One region of the Streptomyces sp. NPDC054770 genome, then DNA from elsewhere that is predicted to be linked to it. Evidence: riboswitches for the same ligand, from Rfam matches in the RefSeq annotation. Region 1 holds a riboswitch; each other region holds the start of a gene.

The links. Region 1 has a riboswitch for cyclic di-AMP ahead of ACWGKQ_RS38770 (transglycosylase family protein). Riboswitches for the same ligand answer to the same signal wherever they lie in the genome.
Region 2: it holds a riboswitch for cyclic di-AMP, as region 1 does, so the genes downstream of both, ACWGKQ_RS06230 (NlpC/P60 family protein) here and ACWGKQ_RS38770 (transglycosylase family protein) in region 1, are expected to answer to the same signal.
Region 3: it holds a riboswitch for cyclic di-AMP, as region 1 does, so the genes downstream of both, ACWGKQ_RS03900 (NlpC/P60 family protein) here and ACWGKQ_RS38770 (transglycosylase family protein) in region 1, are expected to answer to the same signal.
Region 4: it holds a riboswitch for cyclic di-AMP, as region 1 does, so the genes downstream of both, ACWGKQ_RS22885 (M23 family metallopeptidase) here and ACWGKQ_RS38770 (transglycosylase family protein) in region 1, are expected to answer to the same signal.

Annotation. Positions count from the first base shown of each region.
Region 1 is NZ_JBSHBL010000064.1:41,432-44,839, reverse strand. It holds gene eno (phosphopyruvate hydratase) at 1-519, opposite strand, end outside; gene ACWGKQ_RS38770 (transglycosylase family protein) at 951-1,631, opposite strand; cyclic di-AMP (ydaO/yuaA leader) riboswitch at 1,636-1,810, opposite strand; gene ACWGKQ_RS38765 (transglycosylase family protein) at 2,019-2,999, opposite strand; gene ACWGKQ_RS38760 (cytochrome P450 family protein) at 3,144-3,408, opposite strand, start outside.
Region 2 is NZ_JBSHBL010000004.1:181,495-184,902, reverse strand. It holds gene ACWGKQ_RS06235 (class I SAM-dependent methyltransferase) at 1-538, shown strand, start outside; gene ACWGKQ_RS06230 (NlpC/P60 family protein) at 573-1,721, opposite strand; cyclic di-AMP (ydaO/yuaA leader) riboswitch at 1,730-1,900, opposite strand; gene pcrA (DNA helicase PcrA) at 2,214-3,408, shown strand, end outside.
Region 3 is NZ_JBSHBL010000002.1:301,134-304,541, forward strand. It holds gene ACWGKQ_RS03900 (NlpC/P60 family protein) at 1-1,939, opposite strand, end outside; cyclic di-AMP (ydaO/yuaA leader) riboswitch at 1,950-2,103, opposite strand; gene ACWGKQ_RS03905 (DUF1996 domain-containing protein) at 2,544-3,408, shown strand, end outside.
Region 4 is NZ_JBSHBL010000026.1:21,865-25,272, forward strand. It holds gene ACWGKQ_RS22880 (aldo/keto reductase) at 1-247, opposite strand, end outside; gene ACWGKQ_RS22885 (M23 family metallopeptidase) at 399-1,436, opposite strand; cyclic di-AMP (ydaO/yuaA leader) riboswitch at 1,446-1,604, opposite strand; gene ACWGKQ_RS22890 (PP2C family protein-serine/threonine phosphatase) at 1,867-2,997, opposite strand; tRNA gene ACWGKQ_RS22895 (tRNA-Met) at 3,157-3,230, opposite strand; gene ACWGKQ_RS22900 (dihydrofolate reductase family protein) at 3,388-3,408, opposite strand, start outside.

The sequences.
Region 1 (3,408 bases):
GCCGATCGGGGCGATCATGAACTCCTGGATGTCGACGTTGGAGTCCGCGTGCGAGCCGCCGTTGAGGATGTTCATCATCGGGACGGGCAGCAGGTGCGCGTTCGGGCCACCGAGGTAGCGGAACAGCGGCAGGTCGGACGCCTCGGAGGCGGCGTGCGCGACGGCCAGGGAGACGCCGAGGATGGCGTTGGCGCCGAGCGAGCCCTTGTTGTCGGTGGCGTCCAGGTCGAACATCGCCTGGTCGATCAGGCGCTGCTCGGTGGCGTCGTAGCCGACCAGCTCCGGGCCGATCTGCTCGATGACGGCGAGGACGGCCTTCTCGACGCCCTTGCCCAGGTAGCGGTTGGGGTCGCCGTCACGGAGCTCGATGGCCTCGAAGGCACCGGTGGAGGCGCCGGACGGAACGGCGGCACGACCCGTGCTGCCGTCGTCGAGGCCGACCTCGACCTCGACCGTGGGGTTGCCTCGGGAGTCCAGGATTTCCCGGGCTACGACGACGTCGATGGACGGCACGAGCATCTCCTTCTTGGGTTGTGACGCTGGTTGTGCGGGGCGCACGCGGGCCTCGTCGGCCCTTGCTCAGCCTTGCGACTAGAGCCTAACCGTCCTGGGGCCGTCGGCCGCCACGACCGACCGGCCCTTGGACACAGAGACGGTACTCATTGTTCACCCGCGGAACAAAGGGGGTCCCGATGAAGAACGGGAGAAGAGCGGACCAAGAAGGGGACCGCGGCACCGCAAAGAGAAACCCCGCCCCGGTGCGTACGGGGGAAAACGCACCGGAGCGGGGGCCCGTGGGGGACGGGGGTGACCCTCACGCGGTCTCCACTATGGGGACCGCGGTTGTGTGGGGGCTGTGGTTCAGCTGGGCGCCGCTTAGTACTTACGGCGACCGCGCCGCACCCTGCTTTCACGTGCAGCCGCACCCTGCTTTCAGGTGCGGCCGCGCCCTACTTCAGGTGCAGCTGCTGGCCCGGGTAGATGAAGTCGGCGTCGTCGACGATGTCCTTGTTCAGCTTGAACAGCGCCTGCCAGCCGCCCTTCACCTTGTGCTTCACGGCGATCGAGCTGAGGGTGTCGCCCTTGACGACCTTGTACTCGCCGTCGCCCTTCTTGACCTTCTTGCCGGTCGGGGTGGTGACGGTCTTCTTGGCGGCCGGACGCTCGGCGGAGCGGGAGGCCGCCTGGGTGTCGGTCGAGCGGGTGCCGGCGCCGCTGCTCGACGAGCCGGACGAGCCGGTGCTGCTGCCGGTGTAGGTGGCGCCGGACAGGCCCGTGCCGCAGACCGGCCAGGCACCCTTGCCCTGCGCGCCGAGGACCTTCTCGGCGATCTGGATCTGCTGCGCCTTGGTGGCCTGGTTGGCCTGCGCGGCGTACTGCGTGCCGCCGTACGCGGCCCAGGTGGAGGCCGAGAACTGGAGACCGCCGTAGTAGCCGTTGCCGGTGTTGATGGCCCAGTTGCCGCCCGACTCGCACTGGGCGACGGCGTCCCACTCCGAGGCCGTGGCGGCGGAGGCGCTGCCGGCCGCCATCAGCGGCGCGGCGACGGCGACGCCGGTGACACCGGCGACAGCGATGGCGCGGACGGCCTTGGACGGACGACGGTGCTTGCCCTTGCCGGAAAACAGCATGGATCGATCCCCTCACCGACGCCTGCGAGGTGAGCTGTCGGGTTCGGGCCGGTTGAGTTGCCCGGCCGCACACCTGTGTGTCGGTGCGCGGCTTCACCCCGAGCCGGATCGGCAGCCTCGACTACCGGTCCCGGCACTTACCTTGGGTCCCCCGCTCCTGCCTACGGCGCATGACGCGACGACTGTTCCCGGACGGCCGCTGGCAGGACTCGGCGTTGCGACGGCCGGGGCTCGTGGTGACGAGCGGCCTTGACCGTAAACAGGCGATCAGGTGAATTTCAAAGATGATCAGGGCTTCTGAGACTCATCCCACACTTTCACCAAAACGGACATTCAACTTCTAAGTGGGGCGGCACGGGAGGCCAACTCCCGCTGCTTTTCGTCCGTTTAGCTACCGAGTTTCAGGGTCTGACCGGCGGCGATGTTGTTCGGGTCGATGCCGATGGCCGTCTTGTTCGCGGAGTAGAGCGCGCGCCATCCGCCGTCGAGGTCAAGGGAGTCGGCGATGGAGGCGAGGGTGTCGCCGGCGTGGACGGTGTAGGTGTCGCCGGCGTGGGAGGCGTGACGGCCGGAAGTGGTGGCATCCTGACCGTTTGTCACGTTTTCATCCGCGGAGTCGCCGCGATGCTTGCCGCCGCCACTGACGGCCCCCGTGTCGACCAGACTCCAAGAGCCTCCGGTCTGCCCTGAATTGTCCGAGGTGTCGGCCTCGGGGATGACGGGGCTCTCGCTCGCCTTCGAGGTGCCGGAGTCGGATGATTCCGACTTTTCCGTCTTGGCGGATTTGCTGGGAGTGTCCGCCTTGGAGTCGTCGCTCGCGCTCGGGGAGGGAGTGGCGGAGTCACTCCCGGAGTCCGAGGCGTCGGAGGAGGACCCGGAATCGGAGGAGGAGGACGACGAATTCAGCAGCCCGGAGGACGAGTCCGACGAGTCGGAGGAACCGGACGAATCATCCGAGCCGCCGAGGCCCGTGTCGACGTTCACCGAGGCGTCGTCGGACGAGAGGCCGGCCAGCAGCGCACAGGTCCGCCAGGGCTTGGTGCCCTGGTCGGCGAGTATCTTCTCGGCGACCGCGATCTGCTGCGAACGGCTCGCCTGGTCGGGCGTACTGGCGTACTCCTGGCCCCCGTACTTGCTCCAGTCGTCCAGGGACATCTGGAGGCCGCCGTAGTAGCCGTTGCCGTTGTCGGCGCTCCAGGAGCCGCCGCTCTCGCACTCGGCCACGTGGTCCCAGGTGGAGCCGTCGGCCGCGTTGGCGCTCGCCGCCCCGAGGAGCGGGATGGCGATGGCGGAGCCGGTCACGCCGGCCGCGACGAGGAGAGCCGGAGCCTGACGGGGGCGACGGTGACGACCGTTCCCGGAGAGCATGCGGAAACCTTTCGAGCGACAGCGGTGACCGGCACGGCGGGTCCCGCAGGGCGCCGCGCTGATGGGTGAACGTATCGGCAGACGATCACTTGTCACAAGTTAATGCCGCGCAGATCACGTGAAGATCACAGACTTGAACGCTGGTCACGTTCTGCCCGTACGGGCCGAGAACTCCACGGGGAGCGTGCGCAGTCCGCGCATGATGAGCCCGCCGCGCCACCGCAATTCGCTCTCGTCGACCGCGAGTCGGAGGTCGGGAAGGCGGGTGAGGAGGGTGGCGAGCGCGGTCTGGCCCTCCAGGCGGGCGAGCGGGGCACCGAGGCAGTAGTGGATGCCGTGGCCGTATCCGAGGTGCTGGTTGTCCCGCCGGGCGAGGTCGAGGGTGTCCGGCTCGGCGAACCGCTCCGGG
Region 2 (3,408 bases), on a different contig from region 1:
GGCCGTTCTTCCCGCGCTTCCCTTCGCCGACGGAGAGTTCGACGCCGTCGTGGCCAACTTCGTTCTGAACCATGTGGGCCGGCCCAAAGTGGCGCTGGCTGAGCTGCGCCGTGTGGTGCGGCCCGGCGGCTGGATCGCGTTGACGACATGGGCGGCGCCGCCGGCGCCGGGACAGGCTCTGATCGGCCGTGCGATCGAGGCCGCGGGTGCGGTGCGCCCACCGCATCTGCCCGCAGGGCTGGCTCCTGAGGATGATTTCCCCCGTGACGAGAGCGGCCTGACCGGGCTGATGGACGCGGCGGGGCTGCGCGAGGCGGAGTGCGCGACCTTGCGTTGGGATCACCGCGCGAGCGCCGACGAGTGGTGGAGCGGTCCTGCGAGCGGAGTGGCGTTCGGCGGGCAGCTGGTGCAGAGCCAGACACCCCGGATCCGCGCCGAGATCAAGCGTCACTTCGATGTGTTCAGTTCGGAGTTCGCTGCCGAGGACGGTCTGCTGGCCCTGCCGCATGCGGCCCTGCTCGCGCGCGGGCGCCGCTGACCCGGGCGTCTGCAGATGCCGGCCTGCAGTCGGCTCAGGCCGGGCGTACCACGCTGTGGATGATCGACTCGCCGCCGTAGTAGATCGACTCCTCCCGGACGTAGGCGCCGGGCTTCGGGGCGTGGATCATCATGCCGTTGCCGATGTAGATGCCGACGTGGCTGACGTCGTCGTAGAAGAAGACCAGGTCGCCGGGTCGGGCGTCGGCGAGGGAGACGGTGGTGCCGGCGTTCACCTGGTCGTAGGTGGTGCGCGGCAGGGAGACGCCCGCGGCCTTCCAGGCGGCCTGGGAGAGCCCGGAGCAGTCGTAGGAGCCGGGGCCGGTGGCGCCCCAGACGTACGGCTTGCCGATCTGTGCGCGGGCGAAGGCGATCGCCTTGGCGGCCTTCGTGGCGTAGGCGGAGGAGGAGCCGCTCGACGTGCCGGAAGAGGAGCTGCCCGATGCGGCGGACGACGACGTCTCCTGCTCGGCGGCCGCGGCCTGCTGCTTCGCCAGCTCCGCCGCCTTGCGGGCCGCCACCTCCTCCTGCTGCTTCTCGATCGCCGCCAGCCGCGCCTTCTCCGCGGCCGTCAGCTGCGACAGCAGCTCCCGCGCGGAGGCCAGCTTCGTCTGGACGGTGGTCTTGGCGGTCTTGAGGTCGTCCTGCGTCTCGGTGAGCGTTTCGAGGCTCTTGGCGGCCTCCTGCCGCTTCCTCATGGTCGCGGACTGCTGGGTGACGTAGTCGTCGACCGCGCCCTTCTGGCGTGCGGTCAGCCGGCTCATCAGCTGGTCCTGGTCGAAGTAGTCCTGGGGACTGTCCGCGAGCAGGAAGGTCGCCGTGTCGGGGGCGGCGGCCCCGGTCCGGTACTGGGCCGCGGCGAACGAACCCAGCTCCTCACGCGCCTTGTTCAGCCGGTCCGTGCGCTCGGCGACGTCGTCGAGCAGGGTGTCGACCTGCTTGCGCTGCCGGCCGGTCCGCTCCTTGGCGGCGTTGTACTTCTCGGTCGCCGACTCCGCCTGCCGGTAGAGCGAGTCGACCTTCTTCTCGACCTCCTCCAGGCTCGGCTTGCCGTCCTCGGGGGGCGCGGCCTCGGCCGTCTGGGAGAACAGGGCCATGGAGGTGAGGGCGGCGGTGGCCAGCGCGGGGGTGCGTATGCCCGCCGCGCGCGTTCCTGACGGCCGGGACTTGCGGTGCGACGCCAACGGAGGCGACTCCTTCCACGTTCCGCCTACCGAGTTAGCTGTCGGGTTCGGGCGGGTGGTTCGGAAGGGTTGCCCTACGGTCCGCTCCCCGGAGGGGAGTCGGGACCGATTCACCCCGGGATCGGTGGGTCCCCGGCTCCGGATGCGCGGCGGCGCCCCGGACTCGGCGGAGGCCGTGCGGCCCGGCGACGTTCGCCGGTGGGGGTCGCGCGGCCCGCCTCGCACGCTAACCAACTCGTGTGGCCTCTGTGAAGGTTGATGTGCGATATGCCCGATACATTTTCGTGACCTTGTTGTTAGAACTTGTTAAGGCAAGGTCATCTGGGACGGTATGAGTGACTTGTTCGGAAGGGTGCCGCTGGTTCGCGCTGGGGGAGTGCGGCTCCGTGCTCCGCGCCGACCTGCCGTGACGGAGCGGAACCGGTCGGTCACCCGGGCGAGTTTTCGGGGCGGCGACCGGTTGTCGGTGGGGCGCCCTAGACTCGGAGAGCGATGAGCAGCCTCTTTGACGACAGCTTCCTGGCGAGCCTCCAGGCCCCCCGCGGCCATGACGAGGAACCCCCGCCGCCGCCCGAGGACGAGCACGCTCCGGAGTCGATTCCGGACGATCTGTTCGGCGGGAAGTTCGACGTGCCCCCGGACCGAGACGCCTACTACCGCGACGGCGCCGCCCGCCCGGCCCTGGACCCGGCCGCGCTCCTGGACGGGCTGAACGACAACCAGCGGGCGGCCGTGGTGCACGCCGGCTCCCCGCTGCTCATCGTGGCCGGCGCCGGTTCCGGCAAGACGCGCGTGCTCACCCACCGCATCGCCCACCTGCTCGGCGCGCGCCAGGTGCACCCGGGCCAGATCCTCGCGATCACCTTCACCAACAAGGCCGCGGGCGAGATGAAGGAGCGGGTCGAGCACCTCGTCGGCCCGCGCGCGAACGCGATGTGGGTGATGACCTTCCACAGCGCCTGCGTGCGGATCCTGCGCAGGGAGAGCAAGAAGCTCGGCTTCACCTCCTCCTTCTCGATCTACGACGCGGCCGACTCCAAGCGCCTGATGGCCCTGGTCTGCCGCGACCTGGACCTCGACCCCAAGCGCTACCCGCCGAAGTCCTTCAGCGCCAAGATCAGCAACCTGAAGAACGAGCTGATCGACGAGGAGGACTTCGCCGCCCAGGCCGCCGACGGCTTCGAGAAGACCCTCGCCCAGGCCTACGCCCTGTACCAGTCGCGGCTGCGCGAGGCGAACGCCCTCGACTTCGACGACCTGATCATGACGACGGTCAACCTGCTGCGCGCCTTCCCGGACGTCGCCGAGCACTACCGCCGCCGCTTCCGGCACGTCCTGGTCGACGAGTACCAGGACACCAACCACGCCCAGTACGCCCTGGTGCGCGAGCTGGTCGGCACCGGCGCGCCCGACCTGCCCCCCGCCGAGCTCTGCGTCGTCGGTGACGCCGACCAGTCGATCTACGCCTTCCGGGGCGCGACGATCCGCAACATCCTCCAGTTCGAGGAGGACTACCCGAACGCGACGACGATCCTCCTCGAACAGAACTACCGCTCCACGCAGACGATTCTGAGCGCCGCCAACGCGGTCATCGAGCGCAACGAGTCCCGCCGCCCGAAGAACCTGTGGACCAACGCGGGCGCGGGCGCGCAGATCACCGGCTACGTCGCCGACACCGAGCACGACG
Region 3 (3,408 bases), on a different contig from region 1:
TCGCCCCCCAGACGCACGGCCGGCCGATCTGCTCCCGCGCGAACGCCAGCGCCTTCATGGCCTTGCCGGGCTCGGCCGCGGCGCCCGGCTGGAGGAAGGCACCGGGGTCGGCGAAGGCGGCCGCGGGCGAGGGCGCGGTGGGTACCGGGGCGGTGACCTGCGGAGGTGCGGTCGGCAGGGGGGTGGTGGGGAGCGGAGCGGTGACGACCGGGGTGGTGACGACCGGGGCGGCGGTGGGCATCGCCATGGTGGGCGCGGCCATCATCGCCTCGGGCGGCGCCGTCATGGCCGCCGGCGCCGCGGCCATCGCGGGCATCGGGGCGGCCATGGGCGCGGCCATGGGTGTCGGCATCGGCGCCGTCATCTGCGTGGGCATCGGTGCCGCCATCGGGGTCGGCATCGGCGCTGCCATGGGCATGGGCATGGGCGCGGGCGCGGGCATCGCGGCCGCGGGTGCCGCCATCTGCGTGGGCATCGCGGTGGTATCGGCGTAGGCGTAGGCGTAGGAGGCGTCGGTGGACTGCATGCCTCCGGCCCAGGCGCCGGCCATGTCGGCGGCGGGTGCCGCAGGGAACGGGGCGGCCTGCGGTGTCATGGCCATGGGCGCGGCGGCGGGGGCCGCGGTCGGGTACGTGTACGTGTACGCGCCGGTGGCGTAGGCGGTGTCGGCGGCGGCCTGGGGCACGTCGGCGTAGGCGGCGGCCGCGTTCGGCGACATGACCCGGAAGCCGCCCATGTCCATCGGGGCCGGTGCCGGGGCGGGGGCAGCGGCGGCGGGAACGGCGGGTGTCGCGGTCGGGAAGGCGCCGGTGTTCGTGGGAGCCGCGGTCGGGAAGACGCTCGTGCCGACGGGGTTCGCGGTCGGGAAGACGCTCGTGCCCATGGGGTCCGCGGTCGGGAACGCTCCCGCGTCCGCCGGGGTCGGCATCGGGAACGTGCCCGTGGCGCCCGGGGTCATGATGCGGAAGGAGCCGCTGTCCCCCGGAGCCGGAGCCGGAGGCTGGGCGGGGGCGGGGCCCGCGTCCATGGGAGGCATCCCCGGGAAGCTGCCGGTCGCCGAGCTGCCGGGGGTCATGATGCGGAAGCCGCCCGTGTCCGGCGGGGGCACGGCTGCCCGGGTGGCCCCGCTACCGCCCGGCGTCATGATGCGGAACGTACCGGTGTCGGTCGCGGACACGATCGGGATGCCGCCCGTCTCGGTCATCGCGGGCGGCGCGCTGCGCTGGCTCGGTATGCCGATGGCGGGAGCCGGCGGCCACTGCTGCGTCGGGACCTGGGCCTCGGGCGTGGGCCACGGGGACGGTGCGGTCGGCACGGGCTGGGCTGCTGGGGCCGCGGCCGGTTCGAGCGCGGCGATCGCGCGCTGCCCGGTGCGCTGGGACAGCACCTCGCGGGCCTTGGCGATCTTCAGCTGGCTCTTGGTCTTGGAGGTACCCGGCGCCTGCCGCTGCGGCGCGGCGGCCGACAGGGCCCTGGGCGCGCCCGACGGCCCCGGGGGCAGCGCCGCGGCCGGCCCTGCCGTCAGCTCCAGCCTCGGGCGCTCCGGCGGCAGCGCGCGGACGACCTCGATGTCGGTCTGCGCGGACGGACCCGCGGTCAGCTCCAGCCGGGCCGGGCCGCTGTCCTCCAGCTGGCCGAGCAGGTCGGCGGCCATGGAGCTGACGGGCCGCCGCGGACCGGGCCGGGCGGGCTGCCGGTCGGAGGGGAGTGCGGCCGGGACGCTCGGCCCCAGCTTCGAGCGGGCGCCGTCGAACCACTCCCGGGCGATGTTGTCGAGGCCCGGGTCGTCGCGACGGGGCCGCTTGAACAGCGGGACGCCGCGGGAGCGCGAGCCCCCGCTCATCGCGCGCGTGGCGTTGTAGTTCCCGGTGGCGTTCTCGGCCTGGTCGTAGAGGCTGTCGATCCGCTGCCGAACCTCGTCACGGCTCTCGGGCGCCATTGAGGGGTCGTGCTCCTTCCGTACTCCGCCTACCGAGTTAGCTGTCGGGTTCGGGCGGTGAAGTCCGGAAGGCATGCCCTACGGCCCCTGCCCTCGCGGACGGTCGGCCGATTCACCCCAGTGGTCGGTTGGGTCCCCGGCTCCGGATTCGCCCCTGGGAGGCACCGGACTCGGCGGAGGCCGCGCGGCCCGACGGGATTCGCCGGGGGGAGCCGAGCGGCTTGCCCGTCAACTTAGCCAACTTGTGTCACTCGTGTGAAGGTTGAAGTGCGTAATGTCCGATACGTATTTGTGATGTTCGTCTTAGCGTTCGGAACTCGACGGTACGGGACGGCATTTGGCGCGCATCCATTGCTTTCGCAGGGTCACCGGGGCGTTGCCGTCGGTCGTGTTCTGCTGTTCCGGAGCTGTGTGGGAACAGGTGCTTTCTGTGAGGTCTCCGTGAATTCGCGGGTCCGTTGAACACGGCGGCGCCGGGGGCCGTATAGGGCCGGGGGATTTCCATGTCCGGCCGACCACGAGACGCAGGGGAACGACCTTGAGACCCAACAGGCGCAGACGCCCGACCGGCGCACAGCGCGCGACCTTCGCAGCGGTCGCCCTGATGCTCGGCGGCGCAGGATTGGTCGCGGTGAACGTCTATGCCTCGGCCACCGAAGGCGGCGGGGACCAGCAGGCCCAGGTCGCCACCGGCCATGTGCTGTCCGCGCCGACGGTCTACTGCCCCGACGTCGGCAGCCGGCTGACGTCGGTGCCGGACGGGGCCCGGGCCGACGTCGACCGTGAACTCGCCCAGATGGACCAGCAGATCGCCGCCGCCTACCAGCAACTCACCCAGTACGCCGCCGAGATCGAGCAGAACCCCGCCTTCGCCGGCCAGACGATCATCGACCCGCTGAAGGCGAAGCGGGCCGAGTCGCTCCAGCGCATCGCCGACGCCATCGGCCGCGAGGGCGACCGCCCGCAGGGCCTCGACGACCTGGCGGCCTGCGCCCTGCGCTCCTCGAACCAGGGCGACGGGCAGTCGGCGGCCCCCCAGGGCAGCGCCACGCCGAGCCAGAGCGGTCAGGGCAGCGCCGCGCCGAGCCAGGGCACCGGCATCGGCGGCCAGGGCGGCAACGGTCCGGTCGCCGCCGACTACGCGGACATCACCTCCGTCCAGCCCAATGTCAGCACCCCGGCCGAGCGGTCCGGCGGCTCCACCGGCACCTTCAGCTCCAGCTGCGGCGTCAACGCGAACGGCCTGTTCAACTCCGACAACGTGATCGTCGCGCCCGGTGTCTCCAACGGCGCCCACCACTTCCACGACTACATCGGCAACCAGTCCAACAACGCCTTCGCCAGTGACCAGGACCTCGCGAACGCCGACACCAGCTGCGCGGACCAGGGCGACAAGTCCACGTACTACTGGCCCGTGCTGCGGCTGCAGAACGGCAAGCAGGAGCGGGACGCCGACAAGCCGGGCGGCG
Region 4 (3,408 bases), on a different contig from region 1:
GCGCCTTGACCCACTTGCCGATGATCGTCTCGGACTCGCCGCCCTGGTGGCCCTCGATCCACGCCGAGTACGAGTCGGCGGTGTCGACGAAGTTGCCGCCCGCGGCGGCATAGGCGTCGAGGACGGCGAAGGAGGTCGCCTCGTCGGCGGTCCAGCCGAAGACGTTGCCGCCGAGGGCGAGCGGGAAGACCTCCAGGTCGGAGGCGCCGAGCTTACGGAGGGAAGGGGAAGCGGAAGAAGCAGTCATGCTTCACTTCAACACGCGTCACCTGGCGCCCCATGCCGACGCAACACGAAGTTCTCGTAAAGCGCGGCGGTCCGGGTCAGGGGCTCAGGCGTCAGGAGTTGAGACGTCAGGAGTCGAGACGTCAGGAGTTGAGACGTCAGGAGTTGAGACGTCAGGGGTTGAGGCCCTTGCCGCGCAGCCAGGGCATCGGGTCGATGGCGGTGGCCTGGCCGTTCGGGTGGACCTCCAGGTGGAGGTGCGGGCCGGTGACGTTGCCGGTGGCGCCGACGCGGCCGATCACGTCTCCGGTGGCGACCTTCTGGCCGACCTTGACGCCGATCGAGGACTGGTGGCAGAACCACAGCTCGGTGCCGTCGTCGAGGGTGATGATCGTGCGGTAGCCGTAGGCGCCGGCCCAGCCCGCCTCGGTGACCGTGCCGCTGTGCACGGCCTTGATCAGCGTGCCGGTGGGCGCGGCGAAGTCGAGGCCGGTGTGGTAGCCGGAGGACCACATGGAGCCGGCCTGGCCGAAGGTGCCGGTGATCGTGTACGAGACGACGGGCAGCGTGTACTGCTTGGCCAGCGCGGCGAGCCGGGCCTGCTCGGACTTCTGCTTCGCGGAGGCCTCGGCCTTCTCCTTGGCGTCGGCGGCCGTTGCGGCGGCCGCCTTCTCCGCCTTGGCCTCGGCGTCGGCGACCGCCTTGTCGGCGGCGGCGACGGCCTTGGCACTGGCCTTGGTGTCGAGCTGGTTCTGCTGCTGCGCGGCCTGGGCGATGATCCGGCTGCGCAGCGCCTCACCGGCGTCGGAGGACGAGGAGTCCGCGTCGGTGGCGGTCGTCGTGGTGACGCTGCTGAGCGCGGTCTGGGTGGCCTGGTGGCCGGTGCCCTCGCCGAGCAGGGAGCTGACGGAGGTCGGCAGGTCGGGCAGCGAGATGGAGACCGGCGGCTTGCCGGTGTTGGCGCTGGCCATGCCGCCCGCGCCGACGGCTGCGATGACACCGACGCCGAGAACCGTGGAGCTGCGGGCGAGCCCGCCGCCCTTCTGCCGGGCGACCCGGTGCCGGCCGCGGGCCGAGGAGAGGGACTCCTCGGTGGGGTTCCACTCCTCGAAGGGGCCCTCGTCTGTGCGGTAACCGCCGTATCCGAAGGTGTCGGGCTGACGCTGGCTGGGCACGAACGGGGCTGTCGGAGCAGGCGGGTTGGACGCCACGCGGGCGCACTCCTTTCCTTCCGCCGCCTACCGGGTTAGCTGACGGGTTCGGAGCGGGAAGGTCTCCTACGCGCGTATACCGGCCGTTTCCTACCCGGCGGTAGCCGTGCGATTCACCCCAAGGTGGTGGTTCCCCGGTTCCCTTGCGGGATTCGGCGCGTGCGCACGGAGCCGTCGCGGGTGACGGCTGGGACGACCGCGCTGCGTTATCGAACGTTAATAGACACGGCTATGAGATTCCAAGCCGTTCGCCTTGATCATTAAGCTTTCAAAGCTTGGACTTACCTGGCACGATCGGCCAAAAACGGTCGAGTTGACGGTGTCCGCTGCTCAACTCAGGAGTCACACGGGGTTTGATGGTGACTCAGATGTGATGCGGAGGGCGGCCGTCCGAACACGATATGTGACATAGCACAGGGTCGGAGCCCAGTCAGGGCCGCCGTACGGCGAGCAGTGCCATGTCGTCCGTCATGCCGCCGCCGGTGTGCCGGCGCACCTCGGCCGCGAGCCGGGCGAGCAGCGCGCCGGGGGCGGTGACGGTACGGCCGGTCAGCCGCCGCTCGGGGTCGTAGAACCGGCCGTGCGCGTCCCGTGCCTCGGAGAGGCCGTCGGTGTACAGCAGCAGCGTGGCCCCGCTCGGGAACGCGTGCTCGGCGGCCCGGTCGGGCCATGCCCCCAGCTCGCCCATCCCCAGCGGCAGCGCGGACTCCGGCGGCCGCACCGGGAACACCTCGCCGTCGCCGTGCAGCAGCAGGGGCGGCGGATGACCCCGGTTGACGACCCGGAGCGTGTTGTCGCCGTGCGGGAGCTCGGCGAGTACGGCGGTGGTGAACCCCTCCTGGGCGTCGATGCCCCCGCGCCGGACGCCCTCGCGCGCAAGCGCCCGGTCCAGCCGCCCGGCGACCGCCTCCAGCGTGGCCTCCTGCTCGGCGGCCTCCCGGAACGCGCCGATGACCACGGCGACGGCGGCGACCGCGCCCATGCCCTTGCCGCGCACGTCGCCGACGACCAGCCGTACGCCGTACGGGGTGTCCTGGACGGCGTACAGGTCGCCGCCGATGAAGGTGCCCTCCTGGGCCGCCTCGTAGCGGGCGGCGATCTCGAAGCCGCCGATCCGCTCGGCGGGCTCGGGCAGGACGGCCCGCTGGGCGGCCTCGGCGACCTCGCGGGCGGAGGCGAGACGCTGGTCGCCGATACGGACGATCCGGTTGATGCCGGCGGCGAGGACGGCGACGGTGGCCACGGTGACGATCTCGGTGACGGCGTCGGCGTCCGGGACGACCGCGAACCGCGCATGCACGGCGTAGGTGGCCAGCAGTGCGGCCAGGCCGGTGAGGACGGTGGTGCGCAGGGACGAGAGGGGCGCGGCGATCAGCGGGGCGGCCGTGAAGAAGGGGACCGCGGTGAAGGCCTCGGGGGTGAGGACGTCGTAGCAGACGCCCGCGCTGATCAGCAGCGCGGGCAGGAAGCGGGCGAGGGTGCGGGCGAGGAGGCGGGCGGGCGCCGGGCCGTGCAGCTCCGCCTCGCCACGGCCCGCCACGCGGTCCTCCTGGTGTCCCATGTCTTCGACGCCTGTCCGTCCAGGTTTGCGGCTGTGAGCGGGTGGGGCGAATGGTGTGGGCCGGGCGGATGAGTACGGACGTGTGTGATGAGGAACACGCGCCTGGATATGACTCAGGGCCGGAATCCCTGAAATTGGATTCCGGCCCTGAGTTTTCAGTAGCGGGGACAGGATTTGAACCTGCGACCTCTGGGTTATGAGCCCAGCGAGCTACCGAGCTGCTCCACCCCGCGTCGTTGACACCAGCATACGCCATCAGAAGAGGGGGAGTCACACGGGTTACTTCCGGTGGGCTGTCGGCCGACGGCCGGTGGGGGCCGGTCGCACAGTTCCCCGCGCCCCTGAAGGGGCGCTACAGCAACGCGCCCCTGGAAACGTGCCCCCACCAGGTCAGCCGAGCAGATGCCCGTT